One region of the Gracilibacillus sp. D59 genome, then DNA from elsewhere that is predicted to be linked to it. Evidence: predicted binding sites of a transcription regulator. Region 1 holds the regulator's gene; the other holds the start of a gene.
What was found. Region 1 encodes Rex, which represses fermentation and respiration genes when NADH is low (regulators of the CRP and FNR family bind a similar motif). Its sites were predicted from a motif close to TTGTGAAATATTTCACAA; they were not measured.

Region 1 (7,552 bases):
AAAGAGTTTAAGGGAGTCGTTATACTTTGCCAAGAAAATATATTTATTTGATCATTACCTATGTTGCCATGCAGCTTTCCAGCATATTAGCATTGCCATTTGTACCACTCATCGAAAATCGAGACGTTTTTACCGTCGCATGGTCAGTTATGAGTTTCACAGTGGCACTCATTATTTCTCTGATTATATTACGTGGTGAAATGAAGGATTTCTTTCAATTAAGAGAGAAAAAAGTGGGAACAATTATATTGTGGTCATTTCTTGGTTTTATTTTAGTCATGATTACACAATACGCTGCCATTGCAATTGAAACTTTTGTGTTTGGCATCAAACCTGGTTCTGAAAATACGATGGACTTAATGAATGTTGCACGGCAAGCACCGATTTTTATCGTGATTATTTCTGTACTAGGACCTATATTAGAGGAACTCGTTTTTCGTAAGGCTATTTTCGGATCACTGTATAAAAGAATGAATTTCTTTTTTGCAGCTCTGTTATCTGGGGTTATCTTTGCAGCAGTTCATATGGATTTCTCACATATTTTAACTTACACTGCAATAGGGATGATATTTGCTTTCTTATATATAGAAACAAAACGAATCATTGTTCCGATTATTGCTCATATGTCAATTAATACTTTCGCTGTGATTGGTCAGTTATCAGTTGATCCTGAAGAAATCGAACGACAAATGGAGCAACTGGAACAATTAATGTTGATTCTTATTGGAGGACAGTAGTATTATGCGTATTTCACCATTACGTTCTGCCATTTTTTATATTGCGTTAGGTGCCTTATTTACCTATATAGCAATCCAATCGGCAGATGAAACTGTTTTTAATTTTATTACGATCGCATTAGCAACTTTTGCAACAATTGATTTTGTAGTTGCAGTAAGATTAATAAATTTACATTATCGCCTTAAAAAAGCAAATGAGAAGAAGAAAAAATAGACTCGGCGCTAAGCTGAGTCTATTTTTTCATTTTTTTGAAACTGCTTATGAAAACTTTTTACTCTTCTTCATTCTCTAACGGATAATGTTTCATAAAATAAGCAAGAGATTGCAGTTCAACTGCTAGGTCAATATGATGGACACGTACATTTTCCGGAACAGTAATTCTTGCCGGGGTAAAATTCAAAATGCCGCTTATTCCTGATTTCACCAAACGATCCGTAATGTTTTGCGCTTCAGAGACAGGAACTGTCAAAATCGCAACGGATATATTCTCCAAATTATCCTCTAAATCGTCAATATGATGGACTTGAATATCTCCAATCGCTTTCCCTACCTTGCGCTTATCTGCATCAAAAGCTATTTCAATTTTTGTATTATTATTTTTAGTGAAATTATAATTTAAAAAAGCGGTTCCTAAATTACCGACACCTATTAAAGCAACTGGCGTATTTTCATCTTGATCCAATGTTTTACGGAAAAATCCAAGCAAATATTCGACATTATACCCGTAACCTTTTTTTCCTAACGCACCAAAATAGGAGAAATCTCGTCTGATTGTAGCAGAATCAACTTTCATCGCATCACTTAATTCTTTTGAAGAAACACGAGATTTTCCTTGAATATGGAGATTATTTAAAAATCGATAATATAATGGTAAACGTTTTGCCGTTGCTTGTGGTATTTTATTTTGATTCGTCATCATTCATTCCCCTTACTTTAGACCGGTTTGAATTTGTGAATGTTTTTACTTACTTTTTATTCTAACAGAAAAGCTTGTAATTGTCGTGAAATTATTCACTTAACCCAGAACTACTGTGCTTGCAGTGGTATCTGCTTTCCGATACACTAAATATATTAGAGGTGAAAGCAGATGATTTATTTACAAGTAAACAATTTAACGAAAAGATTCGGTGCCGAACTGATCTTATCCAATATAAAGCTAGAGATAAAAAGTAACGATCGTATTGCTATTGTCGGTCGAAATGGTGCTGGAAAATCCACGCTTTTAAATATTATTTCCAATCAAATCGGTTATGATGAAGGGGAAATTCATAAACCAAAAGAGGTTTCATTAGGTTACCTTGCTCAACATTCCGGCTTAGATTCCAATGAAACCATTTGGGATGAGATGCTTAAAATATTTGAGCATTTCCAAAAAGAAGAACAAGCATTACGCCGGATGGAGCAACAAATGGGGGATCCCGATATCCTTGCAGATAGTGAACGCTACGAACAACTGCTGGCCAGTTATGATCAAAAACAGGAAGATTTTAAACTTGCAGGTGGCTATCAATATGAAGCAGACATGAAAGCAGTGTTAAATGGACTTAATTTCCCAGAAAGTATGTGGTCCACTTCAATCGCTACGCTAAGCGGGGGACAAAAAACTAGATTGGCTTTAGGGAAACTATTATTAACCAAGCCAAATATTTTGATTTTAGATGAACCTACAAACCATTTGGATATTCAGACGTTAACGTGGTTGGAAGGTTATTTAAACAGTTATCAAGGTGCTGTCGTCATCGTATCTCACGACCGCTATTTTCTAGATAAAACCGTCAATATCGTCTATGAAATCTCTCGTCATCATTCTACTAAATATCATGGAAACTATAGTGATTATTTACAACAAAAAGCTGCAAATTATGAACGCGATCTCAAGCTCTATGAAAAACAACAGAGTGAAATTAAAAGAATGGAAGAATTTATTCAGAAAAATATTGTACGTGCTTCTACAACCAAACGTGCCCAAAGCAGACGAAAGCAGTTAGAAAAAATGGAAGTCATGGATAAGCCATCTGGTGAAGAAAGTTCTGCCAAGTTTTCTTTTTCGGTTGACCGTAGAAGTGGTAATGATGTGTTAAAAATTAATGATTTGGCATTTCGCTATCATGAAGCAGATGCCTTTATCTTTTCAAATCTTAATTTGCATATTGAACGTGGGGACAGTGTGGCACTGGTTGGACCGAATGGTGTCGGCAAATCAACATTGTTAAAGGCGATCATCGGGCAGCTAGATCCTGCTTCAGGTGAGATTCAACTCGGTACGAATGTAGAGATTGGTTACTATGATCAAGAGCAAACACAGTTAAACCCGAAAAAAACGGTACTAAATGAACTGTGGGATGATTACCCAGGTATGAATGAAAAAGACATTCGTACCATTCTCGGTAACTTCCTTTTCAGTGGAGATGATGTGTTGCGCAACGTCTCTGCGTTAAGTGGTGGAGAGAAAGCAAGGATCGCATTAGCAAAATTAATGATGGAGAAAGCTAACTTCTTATTACTTGATGAACCGACCAACCATTTAGATTTAGACAGCAAGGAAGTACTGGAAGCAGCACTAATCGATTATCCCGGGTCGATTTTGTTTGTCTCCCACGACCGTTATTTTATTAATAAGCTAGCCACAAATGTACTGGAAATGCAGCCTGACAAAACCACCCTCTACTTAGGTGATTATGATTACTATGTGGAGAAAAAACAAGAAGAACAGGAGCTGGCTGAACTTAAGAAGGCAGAAAAGAAAACTGTTGACAAGCCGGAAACCACCAAATCCAATTTTGAAAAAGAGAAGCAACAAAAGAAAGAGCAACGTAAAAAAGATCGTCGAATTAAGGAAATTGAGAATGAAATTGAACAGATTGAATTAGAAATGGAAGAAATCGATCAAATGTTGTGTGATCCTGATGTTTTTCAAAATCATGAGAAAGCATTGGAGTTAACCGAAAAAAATGATTCATTAAAAGAACGAATGGAGTTATTAATGGATGAATGGGAAACATTACACGAATAATCACAAAGGGCATTTTGCGCAGTAGGCATAATGCCCTTTTCTATTTTACTTATCCTCATTTATTCACACCTTTATCCACTTATTCAGTCCTAGCAAATCAGTTATTAAGAGGATTGTCCACATTATCCACAGATTAAAGCCGTTTTATCCACAATTCCTTATTGTTATTAAAGCTTGATATCAAAAGGCTTATATTACAATCCACAATATAGAAATTTTGTTGTGGATAATTGATAGACTAAATACGGATAAGAAAAACCGGGAAAGCCAGCCCCTAATAATTCAATCAGATTATTAATAGATAAAGCTAATGAAAAGTAACTGCTTTGTTCATCCTTATTAGATTTGTCGTTTATCTTGGTTTATTCAACAAATCTTTGCTCTTTCTTTTTGGATTTGTAGGTTATCTTAGTTTATTCAACAAATCTTTGCTTTCCCTTCTTGGATTTGTCGTTTATCCTGATTTATTCAACAAATCTTTGCTTTCCCTTTTTGGATTTGTCGTTTATCTTGGTTTATTCAACAAATCTTTGCTCAATCTTGATGAAATTATCGTTCACCTCCATTTTTAAAGCTAAGTCGTCTATTTTTCTGGGCGTTCTTAGTTAGACTTCCTCGCATATTTCTTTCCTATCTAAAAACGCTAGAACGTTTTAGCGTTCTAGCGTTGATCTTCTTGCGTATCTTTCCAGGCTTAAGCTTGGATTTGCGTTTAAATCCCATTGCGCACGGTGTCCTTGTTGAAAAGCGACAGATCCTGCGGCAGCGATCATCGCTGCATTATCTGTACAAAGTGTTAATGGTGGAAATAGTAATTCCACTGCTTCATCTTGTTCAAACTTGGACTGCATGGCTGTTCGCAATCCTTTATTAGCAGCCACACCACCTGCTACAATCACTTGTTTCACTCCAAATTGTTTTGCAGCTTGATACGTTTTTTCTGTTAACACTTCGACAACACTTGCCTGAAAACTTGCAGCAACATCTTCTTGTTTTAATGTCTCTCCTTTTTGTTTAGCGTTGTGCAATGTATTAATAACAGATGACTTCAATCCACTAAAACTGAAATCAAATGAATCCTCTTCTAACCATGCACGGGGGAAGTCAATGGCAGTTTCTCCTTGTTGTGCTAACTGATCTATCTTGGGACCACCTGGATAAGGTAATTGCAATGTTCGTGCTACTTTATCGTAGGCTTCCCCAGCAGCATCATCTCTTGTTTCTCCAATTATTTCGAAGTCACCGTGCTCTTTCATCAAAATCAATTCGGTATGTCCTCCAGAAACGACTAGAGCTAACAGTGGAAACGCAAATTCTTTTTCCAATCGATTAGCATAAATGTGTCCTGCTATGTGGTGAACACCAACTAATGGCTTTTGATGGGCATATGCTAAACCTTTTGCTGCATTGACACCTACCAATAGTGCACCAACTAAACCCGGCCCTTCTGTAACGGCAACAGCATCGATATCGTTCATGGTTAGACCTGCTTTTTCAAATGTTTCTTCTAACACAATGGTGATCTGTTCAACATGGTGCCTAGAAGCTATTTCCGGAACCACCCCACCAAAGCGTTTATGACTCTCAATTTGAGAAGCCACTACATTTGATACAATTTCTCGACCATCCTTTATAATAGCTGCAGCTGTTTCGTCACAGCTCGTCTCAATACCTAAAATAAATTCACTCATAATTTCACCCACAATACTAAAGCATCTTCCTGATTATCGCTATAATAATTTTTTCTTATTCCACCGGGTTTAAGCCCAAACTTCTTATACATCTTTTGGGCAGTTATATTGGAAACACGCACTTCCAATGATAAATGGTGGATACCACGGGCAACCGCATTATTAATTACATACTGAAATAATCCTTGCCCATATCCTTTCCCTCTATAATCTGGATCAATCGCAATATTCGTTATTTGTGCTTCATCTAACACCATCCATGAACCACAAAAGCCTACCACCTTTTCATTTAACGTGGCTACAAAATATTGTGCATACTGATTCTTTGTTAATTCTTCTTCATAAATATCATCTGGCCATGGTATCGGAAACGAGCGTTTATCTATCTCTTTTACCGCCTCTATATCTGATACATCCATTTTGCGAAATTGAACTTTAGCCATTTTGCTCTTGTTCCTTTAACCACTTTGCTTCTGCTTCGACTAGTCGAATATAGTTAGGTGTTAACTCATGAAGTTTATCTTCGTTACGCTGTGCCCCTAATAGAGCTAATTGACCAGGGCGTGGAAGATGGTCAATTTCAGGAGGGAAAATGGCGGACTTTGCTAATTTATCTTTAATTATCCCTTGATGTTGCTTTATGTCCTGACTTAGAAAGAGAACAGGTTTTTTATAGCTTTGTAATTCATCGAGCCACTGCTCCATTAGAATATTTTGATCTTCTTTTTTTACATGAATCCGATCATAATTGCTTTCATATAACCCTGTATAGACTAAACCTCTACGCGCATCAAAAAATGGGGAAATGAGCACATTTTGCTGTCGCACATTATGCGCTAGTAGTTCTAAACTGGATATAGCCATAATCGGAATATTCAGTGTCCAAGCCATTGTTTTGGCTGTAGCTAAACCAATACGAACACCTGTATAAGAACCTGGACCTTTCGCAACGACAATCCGGTCTAATTGATCTGGCGTCGTTTCTGTTTCTTGCATCACATGATCAATTGCTGGCATCAAACCAACCGAGTGATTGCGTTTTATATTCGCAGTATATTCCGCTCTTACTTCGCCATCTTTACTTACTGCGACCCCTAATACTTGATTAGAAGTATCAATTGCTAACACATTCATGAATATAGCTCCTTACATATTGAATCAAAGTGATCACCAATTGGGTGGAAAGTAATTTTCCTTGTATGTTCATCGATTCTTTTTATTTGAATCTGTAATCGTTCTTCTGGAAGAAATTCTTCTATAAAGCTAGCCCATTCTACAACGGTAATGCCATCACCGTTGAAGTATTCATCAAAACCGATATCCTCTTGAATATCCTCCAGACGATAAGCATCCATATGGTATAATGGAATTTCTCCCATATACTCTTTGACTATCGTGAAGGTCGGGCTGTTAATCGTTCTTCTTACACCTAGTCCAGCACCTAGACCTTTTGTGAATGTTGTTTTACCTGCACCTAAATCACCTTCTAGTGTTAGTACCTGACCAGGACTTAGAAGTAATGCTAATTCATTTGCTAATCGTCTTGTTTCTTCCTCTGTTTTTGTTTCGAAGATATATTGACTCATTATTTCACCTTCTTAGATGTGTATAACCCGATTTTTCCAATTTTTTAAGTTGATGATTATGTTCTAACCACACTGTACCATTTTTTTTCGAATCATTTCGCACGGTTCCGATCGCTGAAATATTGGTATTCGTTTTCTTTGCTATTATCTCCAGTTGCTCCCAATCTCTTTCGGAAACAGTTCCCATTAATTCAAAGTCCTCTCCACCTGATAACATCCATGTGAATTGCTGTTCAGAGGAAAAATCAGATAGTTGTGGATGGCTTGGTACTTTATCATAATCAATAATCAAAGTTTTATTAGAAGCTTCCGCTATTTCATTTGCTTCATTCGCTATACCATCGCTGATATCATTTAAAGACATTCTCTTTATATCCCTACACTGATTAATAAATGAAACCCTTGGCATTGGCATTCGATGCCGGTTGATAAAATATCGATACTTTTCGTGATCTGTTTGAGAAGCTTTTAACAATATATGTAATCCACAAGCAGCATCACCGAGAGTTCCGGTTACAAAGATT
Region 2 (9,698 bases), on a different contig from region 1:
TGGTCGTTCTACAGAAAGATCTTTAAATAGTCCAGAAGTAGTGAAGGGCTTCAGTGAGAAAATCAAAGAACAATTAGCAAGTATTTTAAACTTTGACCAAGGAGAAAACAGTGCGGTAGCTCGAAACAATTATGAATGGCTATCGTCAATGACGTTTATTGAATTTTTGCGTGATATTGGTAAACATTTCAGTATCAACTATATGTTAGCGAAAGACTCTGTAGAATCAAGACTCGAGAATGGTATCACCTTTACAGAATTCAGTTACATGATGTTGCAATCGTTCGACTTTCTTAATCTCTATGAGAAAGAAAATTGCACACTTCAAATTGGTGGTAGTGATCAATGGGGGAACATTACTGCGGGCAAGGAATTAATCCGCCGTAAACGGTTTGAAAACGACGAAGAAGAGGCAGAAGTATTCGGTTTAACGGTACCACTGATCACAAAGAGTGATGGTACAAAATTCGGAAAAACTGCTGGTGGAGCGGTATGGCTGGATTCAAAGAAAACTACACCATATGAATTTTACCAATTCTGGATTAATACGGATGACCGTGATGTGATTCGTTTCATTAAATACTTCACATTTATCGGCTTTGATGAAATTGAAGCTTTAGAGAAAGATTTGGAAGATGCACCAGAGAAACGTATTCCTCATAAACGTTTAGCAGAGGAAATGACGAAACTTGTTCACGGGGAAGAAGCGTTACAACAAGCACAGAAAATTACAGACGCATTATTTAGCGGTGAATTAGCAAGCTTGAATGCGGAGGAGATTGAGCAAGGCTTTAAAGACGTTCCTTCTGTCTCCATCGAGAATAAAGAAATTAGTTTAATTGATTTATTAGTGGAAGCCAATATTTCTTCTTCCAAACGTCAGGCGCGGGAAGATATTAAGAACGGTGCCATTTACATTAATGGTACAAGAAATCAAGAGTTAACACATCAATTAACTGATGAAGACCGCATTGAGGATAAATTTACGATTATTAGAAGAGGAAAGAAAAAATACTTTTTAATTCGATTTTAATATTAAGATGTAGCAGAAACCAGGCAAATACAGCCTGGTTTTTTTGTAAGGAAGGAAAGTATATAACCATTGGTATCATAGCATTTTGTATCCTACGTTTAAAAAGTGTAATAAATAAAGATTTAGTTGATTAGTCATGTTGTTTATGATGAAAGTTAAAGTGTGCAAGCCACCCGCTACGGCTGACCGTTTCGCTTTCCAAGGGGCATGCTCTTCAGCTAACTTTTGCAGGAGGAGTTCGCTCCTGCAAAAGTGGATCTTCAGATCATGCTATTCCCTTAGGAGTCGAAACGGTCGGCCTCCGCTATACCTTTTTCTACAACGAATATCAGAAAAAGCATATTGGTTTTATAACCATATGAGTGATGCAAATGCCATATTTTTGCACTTTCACAGGGATAATCACCCAAGTTGCTAGGTCTGACAAATGTTGTAGCGCAGGCATTAAACGAAGGCGCCCACTTCAACTCCTGTGGGACTCGTTTGCCCTGAAGATCCACTTTTTTGAGCGTTTTTTGCTCGAAAAAGTTAGCTGAAGGGCAAATCCCACGGAAAGACCAGCTATGGAAAGTCAACCCTAAAAACACTTAAATTAAAAATAATTATTTGTTTAAAAAAAGGCATGCGAAAATACACCTCATGTGAGAGGTGTTTCAAGGGAAAATATGTTCGATTTTTACTTACTTAACGTGTGGCTCATATGGCTTGTGATCTCGTAATATGGCAAAAATAATATGTGTTAGCTTTCTGGCTACGGCTCCTGGGAAGACCTGGTCGAGAAGTGCTATGACCTTTCGTTTGATATCCGAACTTTGATCTACCAGGGAATAACGCAATCTTTCCAAATGCCTTATCTGAAGCAAATCCTCTTCTATAAAAGGTGTTGCATCTGGAGCGTCCATTCGAATAACTTGTGCAATGAGAAAAGCATCACGAGTATCTGTTTTTGTCTTACGTATATAAAAATTTCGCAAAGCATCAGATTGTAACGGATTGAAGGCTGTTACCTTAAAACCAAGTTGGTGAAGATAAGTGAACACAGAGAGCCAATAATGTCCAGTCGCTTCTAAGCCGCAAGCACAATTATCAGGGGTGAGTTGATGTTTGTTTACAAAAGCTAACAACTTGTCACTCCCGGGTTTAGAATTAGAAAAACGAAGCGTTTTTCCAATCGCATTACCTTGCTGGTCAATCACTCCGGCTTCGTGTTCTTTTTTTCCAATATCAATCCCTAAGTAGTACATGTAAACACCACCCATATGATAGATTAATCAGAAAAGAGGAATCCTCCGCATCTTTATAGATATCCATCCTCGTTCGATATTCGACAACATGTGTCATCCAGCTGATACGAATCATTCTATAAAGAAGGAGGCATCAGACTTTCCGACGAAGACTAAGCTTCAAGGGAAGTAACGATACCTCCATCTGATTCCCCCCATTATACAATTTCATGGGGATACCTTAAAATTAAGGTTACCTATATCATACGAGGGGAGTGGGCAGCCGGAGTGGTGGTCAAACGGTCGATATAGGCGGGTTTTGCCCAGTTTTTCTTAAACAATCATAAGATATTACAAAGGCCATGGTTTTGTTTTGTTTAAGGTTAGAAAATCCAGTCAGGGTTCATTATTTTATTTTCATATCTTTTGCGATAAACCAAAACGTAAACATAATACTGACAATAATGATAATAAATGGTGCATAAAAATATAGAAATTCGTTCATCTATTTTACCTCCTAGTTTATTACGATGATCATGCCCCCACTTTAATACGCAGAAGGATTCACGCTAATCATTACTTTATTTTTCCTTCTACATAATCTTTATTGAACAGGAAAAGCCGTAATAATAGCCATAAAGAAGGCAGCAATAAGCAAAGTCCTGCGATAAAGGCAACAATTAAAGCAATAGCCATACCCTCGCTGGTAAAACCTTCTTCTATCGTCAAATAAGGATACAGCAAGTAGGGATAATGAGAGAATCCGTAAGCATAAAAGGCAACTAAAAATTGTCCAGTCAGTAAGAAAAAAGCAAGACCATAAGATTTTTGTCGCCAAATTAAATAGACTGCAGTGATAAACAATATTCCTGAAAGAGCAAACATCCACCATAGATCGAGCATTCTTTGATAATGAATTGGATTATGTGTTCTCAATTCAACAATAATACCAGTAGCAGTAATAATAGCAGGTCCTGCCCAGATTAATGCATATTTCCGCAATAGAGCTGTTGCCGCTTTATCTTTTGCTTTTTTGGCATACCAGGTTAAAAAAACAGCAGAAATATAGAGAACAGAAGTTAAACTTAAGATCACGATACTCCATGTTAAAGGGCTTGAAAACAAGGCAGTATATTGTAAAGAAAGTTTATTATTACTTTCTTCAATAAAACCACCTTCAGAGATGGTTAATACGACCGAGAGTGATGCTGGAATTAATAAGCCAGAAAAACCATATAAGTAAGTCCAAACATTACTCCTTAATTTCCCATAAGTAGTGAAGGCATAATAACCACCTCGAATCGCTAACAAAATTAGGGATAGACTGGCAGGAACTAATAATACTGTTCCATAATAAAAAGCAGTACTAGGAAAGAATCCTACAATTCCGACAAAGAAAAAGACAAGAAAGACATTGGTGACCTCCCAAACTGGTGAAAGGTAACGTTGTACAATTTTACTAATGATATGATTTTTTTTGGTTAAGACACTGTATGCATGAAAGAATCCCGCTCCAAAATCGATAGAGGCAACGATTATATATCCAAATAAAAATAGCCAAAGCACAACAATTCCAACGATTTCATAGGACACATAATTCACCTTCCATTCCTTTGTTGATCCAATAGTTCTCGCTCTACTGGATTGTTTTGAAACATTCGGGTTAATACAATAATACTTGCTAATCCAAGTACTACATATAAGCCAATAAAGAGCAAAAGCATTAAATCAACATGGTTACTGGTTGTCGCGGCATTTTCTGTACGTAAAATGCCACGCAATACCCATGGTTGCCTGCCAACTTCTGCTAACCACCAACCAGCTTCAATAGCAATGATGGTTAATGGACCTGTGCTTACGATCAACCATAGAAAGGTCCTGTTGTTTATAAAGCTTTTTTTCAATGCATGACCAACAAGGTAAAATAGTGCGATCATGGTTGCAAATAAGCCGATGATCACCATTATGTTAAACAAATAATGGATGTAGAGAGGTGGGATTTCGTCTTCAGCGAATTGGTCTAATCCAATAACCTCTGCATTCGGATTTCCATGAGCAAGAATACTTAATGCATAAGGAACTTCAATGGAAAATTTAATCTCTTCTCCATTGGTTAAAACTCCGAACAATGTCAGTGATGCCTGTTCTTCTGTTTCAAAGTGCCATTCCATTGCCGCAAGCTTTTCTGGTTGATATTCTGCCAAGTATTTACCAGCAAAATCTCCAATTACAGCAGAAGCAATCGAGAATACTAGTCCAACTTTCATCGTAAGTAAAAGAGCTTTTTTGTGATAAACATGATTTGACCCTGTTAAGAGACGAAAAGCACCAATCGCAGCTAATACAAATGCTGAAGTCATATATGCTGTCGCAATTACATGAGCAACTTTTGTCGGCATGGCAGGATTAAACATGGCGACGAGCGGCTCAACATTAATGAGATTGCCATTCATTAATTCAAATCCTTGCGGTGCATTCATAAAGGCATTTACCATAGTAATAAAAACCGCAGAAAAAGATGCTCCTATTGCTACTGGGAGTAACAGTAACATATGCTTGCGTTGATCACGAAACCTGTCCCAAGTATATAAATAAATGCCAAGAAAAATGGCCTCAAAGAAGAAGGCGAATGTTTCCATAAATAATGGAAGTGCGATTACATTCCCCGCTAACTCCATAAAGGTTGGCCATAACAAATTAAGCTGCAATCCAATTGCCGTCCCTGTAACTACTCCAACAGCAACCGTAATAATGAAACCTCTTGTCCACCTTCTGGCTAATAAAATGTAGTGCTCATCCTGTTTCTTAATCCCAAGCCACTGTGTTAGGAAGATTAGAAAAGGAATCCCTACACCAATTGTTGCATAAATAATATGGAACGAAAGTGTTAATTCGGTTAATAAACGACTGTAAAATACAGCTTGTGCAGAATCCATTGTCTCTCCCTCTCATCCTGAAAGAATACGCCCTAGTAATGACAAACCGATAACAAAGGCAACAATAAAGGCTAACATAATCAACCAGCGTTCTTGCTTTTTATACATGGTAGGATCCTCCGATTAGCGATAAGCTATTGGTAGTGTATAACACGAAGGGGTGGAGTATTCCTTTTTTACATAAAATCAATGTAAAAATGTGAATGATTACTCAAATATTGACATATGAAATGATAAGGAGGGATTTAAATGCCGAATGGTACACATTTTGTCCGATTAGATTTGCCGATTGAAAAGGTTTGGGATTTTGTCAGCGATATAAACAGGTGGGCTCCGTTAGCACCAGGATATATCGACCATCAGATTATTAATGATCACCAATCGACATGGCATTTCAAAGGTGACGTTGGCAGGATGCAGAAGAAGATAAGGCTAAAAGTAAATATAAAAGAATGGGTAGAGCCAACGAGTGTTCGGTTTGAGTTGAAGGGAATTAGCGAAAATTTAGAAGGAAGCGGGTATTTTCAAGCAGAGAAAATAGCTTCTAAAAAAACGAATGTCACTGGTTGTCTAACCATATCCGCAGGTGGCATGATGGGGCCAATGATAAATAGTATTTTAAAATCGGTCGTACCAAAAACTACAATTGAATTTACAGAGTCTGTGGCCAATCAATTGATGGAAGAAGAAGCTGTTTCGAAGTAATTACATATCCCTCAACCATAAAATGGATGAGGGATTTACTTGTTTTTTTAGAAAAGTTGTATTATATTATTGATTTTGGGGTATAAGTTTTTCATACGAAAGGAGTGGGTCATCATGGATAAAGTAGAATTTATTGCTTCCAAAATAATCGAATGGGGTAATTTGATCCTTTGGGATTATGTACTAATTTACTTATTAATAGGTGCAGGTTTATTCTTTACCCTTCGCTCTAAATTTGTTCAGTTCCGCTTGTTTGGGGATATGTTTAAAGTTATTTCTGAAGAAGCAGTTGAGCAGAGCGGTAAAAAAGGTACGAATGCATTCCAAGCATTTAGTATTTCGATTGCATCGAGAGTAGGGACAGGAAACCTAGCAGGAGTGGCTTTAGCAGTTGCAATAGGTGGACCTGGTGCTGTGTTTTGGATGTGGGTAATCGCCATAATTGGAATGGCAACTGCCTTTATCGAGAGTACGCTTGCTCAAGTTTATAAAGTACCGGATAAAGATGGTTTTAGAGGCGGACCGGCTTATTATATGGAAAAAGCATTAGGACAAAAATGGATGGGAATTTTATTCTCGATATTGATAACCATTACATTTGGTTTTATTTTTAATGCGGTTCAAGCAAATACGATTTCAGCTGCAGTGGAACAAGCGTTTAATATTGATAAATTGTGGACTGGTATTGCTCTCGTTGTGTTAGCAGGATTAATTATTTTTGGCGGTATTAAACGTATTGCTTCGGTTGCTGGAGTAATTGTACCTATCATGGCAATAATCTATATGGTTGTTGGATTTTACGTTGTATTCACGAATATCACCGCTATCCCGGATGTATTTATGCTGATTATAAGAAATGCACTCGGATTAGAAGAAGTCTTCGGTGGTGGCGCCGGTGCTGCAATGATGTATGGTATTCGCCGTGGTCTCTTTTCCAATGAAGGTGGTATGGGTAGTGCACCGAATGCTGCTGCAACTGCAGGGGTCAACCACCCAGTCAAGCAAGGACTTGTACAATCGTTGGCAGTATTTTTTGATACGATCGTCATTTGCAGTTTAACAGCCTTTATTATCATTCTGTATGATAATTTCTATCAAGCATCAGAAGATGGAATTCAGCTGACACAAGTTGCCTTAAGTGCACATGTCGGTGAATGGGCATCGATTTTCTTAGCGATTACGATCTTCTTCTTTGCTTTTAGTTCTGTAATTGGCAACTATTATTATGGTGAAACGAATGTCAGCTTCTTAAATCCGAAGGGAATATGGGTTAATGTCTATCGTGTGGTCGTTTTAGGCATGGTCATGTTCGGTTCACTTGCATCAATCCAGATAGTTTGGGATATGGCAGATCTATTTATGGCAATGATGGCTGTAGTAAACTTAATTGCAATCTTACTGTTAAGTAAAGTTTCCATGGAAGTACTACAAGACTATGTTAAACAGAAAAAACAAGGAAAAGATCCTGACTTCCACTATAAGAATGTAAAAGGTTTAAAGAACATTTCCTGGTGGGGAGTGCAGGATGAGGAGAAATAATTTAACAACTTTAAGGTAGATAAAGTAGTTCGGTTTTAAAGCACCAAACTTTAAATGGTGCTTTAGGACGGACTGCTTTTTTTATTGTAATGGCAATGGAACATGTTAATTAAACGAAATATTAGGTAGGTAAAGAATTTGGATTATGAATTAACATTAAATTGATTGACCCATTTGTTTAATTCTATTTTTGTATTTTTATCAAGTGAATTCAACTTTTTATTGAAATTTTGCTTTGCCCATTCATACAGTTCTTTATCATGGTGATTGACTTGTTCGATAGATTGGATGATGTCTGGAGAAATGTTATCTATCTTAGGTCTGTTTTTTGTTTTATTTTTTCTGTTAATATGATAAATTCCATCCGTACATTTTATTCATGAAAAATAAAGATTCAAGATACAACTCGGTAAACCCTACTAAGTCAAAATGCTTGGTGATGTTCTTTTTCGCTTTTTCTAAATCATCGGGGTCTCCCCCGATAAATAACGAGTCGCGAGATTCACCGTTCTATAACGAATACTACGAATATCGTTATTCTTATAAGGTATATTTTCTATTTTTTCATTTTGCATATATTCCAGAAATTCTTGAAGGGTCATATTATTAATTTTATTGGTATAAGGCGCTTCGTTGATAACTTCTTAAGAAATAAAAAGTAGAAATGACACGGTCAGCCGGGTCCCTTAAAATCGTGAAAAAGCGAATTGGTTGTTGATACTCTTTAAAATATCTGTTGTGCCAAACATGGATAGTATCCTGTTGTCTTCCAAGTAAGTCCCATAAAGTCTTTCCACCTGTTTTCGGTATATGCAAAAACACTGGATGCTTGGAGTTTTTAACTTCCTTATCAAAATGACCATGCTTTTCAGCCTTTCTAATTGATCGTAAAACTCCCACTTATGGAAATTTCACTTTATCATAAGATTTTTACTGTATTATAAACAGTTAACAGAATTATGTGTGGGTCATACGATGGAGCAACCGACAGGGAGTATAATAATTTTACCCTTTTCTCTTTACATGCAACTTTTACGAATGGACAAACTACTTCCAGGTGAGGTGATTTTTTGGTACAAGGAGCTATTAATCAAAATACAAAATTAACAAAAGAGTGGCTGCAAAATTATGTGGATGATTGGGTGAAATTTTATAGTAAACATACGAAAGAAGGGGAAGTTGCTTCCTACATACCACTTTTAAAGCAAGCAAATAAAAGTCACTTAGGGATTACTATTACAGGTATTAACGGTGTTACCATTGAGTCTGGTGATGTTGATATACCTTTTACGATACAGAGTATTTCCAAAGTGTTTACCTTTATTGCAGCATGTATGGAAAGAGGAGTTTCCTATGTGCTGGATCGGGTTGATGTGGAGCCAACTGGAGCGGCTTTTAATTCAATTATGCACCTAGAAATGAAACAGATCAAAAAGCCATTTAATCCATTTGTGAATGCTGGCGCAATTACCGTAACATCGCTATTGCCCGGAAAAACATCTGATGAGAAACTGGAGCCTCTTTTTCGGTTGCTTGAAAATATTTTAGGATACCGTCTTTCATTAAACATGGACATATTTAAGTCGGAAAGTGAAAACTCGATACGAAATCGAGCTATTGGATATTATCTAGTTGAAACTGGCTATCTCGAATCAGAGCTAGAACTGACATTGGAAACATATTTTAAACAATGTTCAATCGAAATTTCACTTAAGGATTTGGCTCATTTAGGTACGATATTAGCAAATGACGGTAAGGATCTAAAAACGGAGAGAGAAATTATTCCAAAACAAGTTGCTCGTTTAGCAAAGGCATTGATGCTGACTTGTGGGATGTATGATGCTTCTGGAAAATTTGCGGCGTATGTTGGAATTCCAGCCAAAAGTGGTGTCTCTGGTGGAATTGTTGCCGTTGCTCCTCCAAGAGCTAGGAACGAGGATCTTCCTTTCATTGAAGGGTGTGGAATTGGGGTCTATGGTCCGGCGCTCGACAAACAAGGTAACAGTATTGCAGGAATTAGACTTCTCCGTCATATAGCAAAGCAATGGGATTTAAGTATATTTTAAAGAATGAGTTCGTATGTATGTGCAGAAGGTGCTAACAAGACAAAATCATTCATCTGTTTGCGATTGTGGTGGTTTAATTGGCGATACGGCAATTAAGTAGATGTGGCGTATGCTTGATATTTTGATCAAGGAAGTATGTAGAATAGTTCGTTAAAAGCGATAAAAGTTGGATTGTGAAAGGTTACACTTAATCTAA

Region 2: ACTWP4_RS16915 (cytochrome ubiquinol oxidase subunit I) is a predicted target of Rex. The motif match lies at 5,390-5,407, and genes of this name have one in related genera.

What each region holds. Positions count from the first base shown of each region.
Region 1 is NZ_JBQQCK010000024.1:757-8,308, reverse strand. It holds gene ACTWP4_RS22280 (lysostaphin resistance A-like protein) at 27-737, shown strand; gene ACTWP4_RS22275 (YdiK family protein) at 742-951, shown strand; gene ACTWP4_RS22270 (redox-sensing transcriptional repressor Rex) at 1,010-1,654, opposite strand; gene ACTWP4_RS22265 (ABC-F family ATP-binding cassette domain-containing protein) at 1,826-3,751, shown strand; gene tsaD (tRNA (adenosine(37)-N6)-threonylcarbamoyltransferase complex transferase subunit TsaD) at 4,405-5,442, opposite strand; gene rimI (ribosomal protein S18-alanine N-acetyltransferase) at 5,439-5,885, opposite strand; gene tsaB (tRNA (adenosine(37)-N6)-threonylcarbamoyltransferase complex dimerization subunit type 1 TsaB) at 5,878-6,576, opposite strand; gene tsaE (tRNA (adenosine(37)-N6)-threonylcarbamoyltransferase complex ATPase subunit type 1 TsaE) at 6,573-7,028, opposite strand; gene thiL (thiamine-phosphate kinase) at 7,033-7,552, opposite strand, start outside.
Region 2 is NZ_JBQQCK010000011.1:33,788-43,485, forward strand. It holds gene tyrS (tyrosine--tRNA ligase) at 1-1,033, shown strand, start outside; partial or broken gene ACTWP4_RS16900 (IS110 family transposase) at 1,795-2,277, opposite strand; gene cydS (cytochrome bd oxidase small subunit CydS) at 2,663-2,761, opposite strand; gene ACTWP4_RS16910 (cytochrome d ubiquinol oxidase subunit II) at 2,833-3,849, opposite strand; gene ACTWP4_RS16915 (cytochrome ubiquinol oxidase subunit I) at 3,855-5,192, opposite strand; gene ACTWP4_RS16920 (CoxG family protein) at 5,442-5,897, shown strand; gene ACTWP4_RS16925 (alanine/glycine:cation symporter family protein) at 6,012-7,436, shown strand; gene ACTWP4_RS16930 (hypothetical protein) at 8,049-8,336, opposite strand; gene ACTWP4_RS16935 (glutaminase) at 8,507-9,502, shown strand.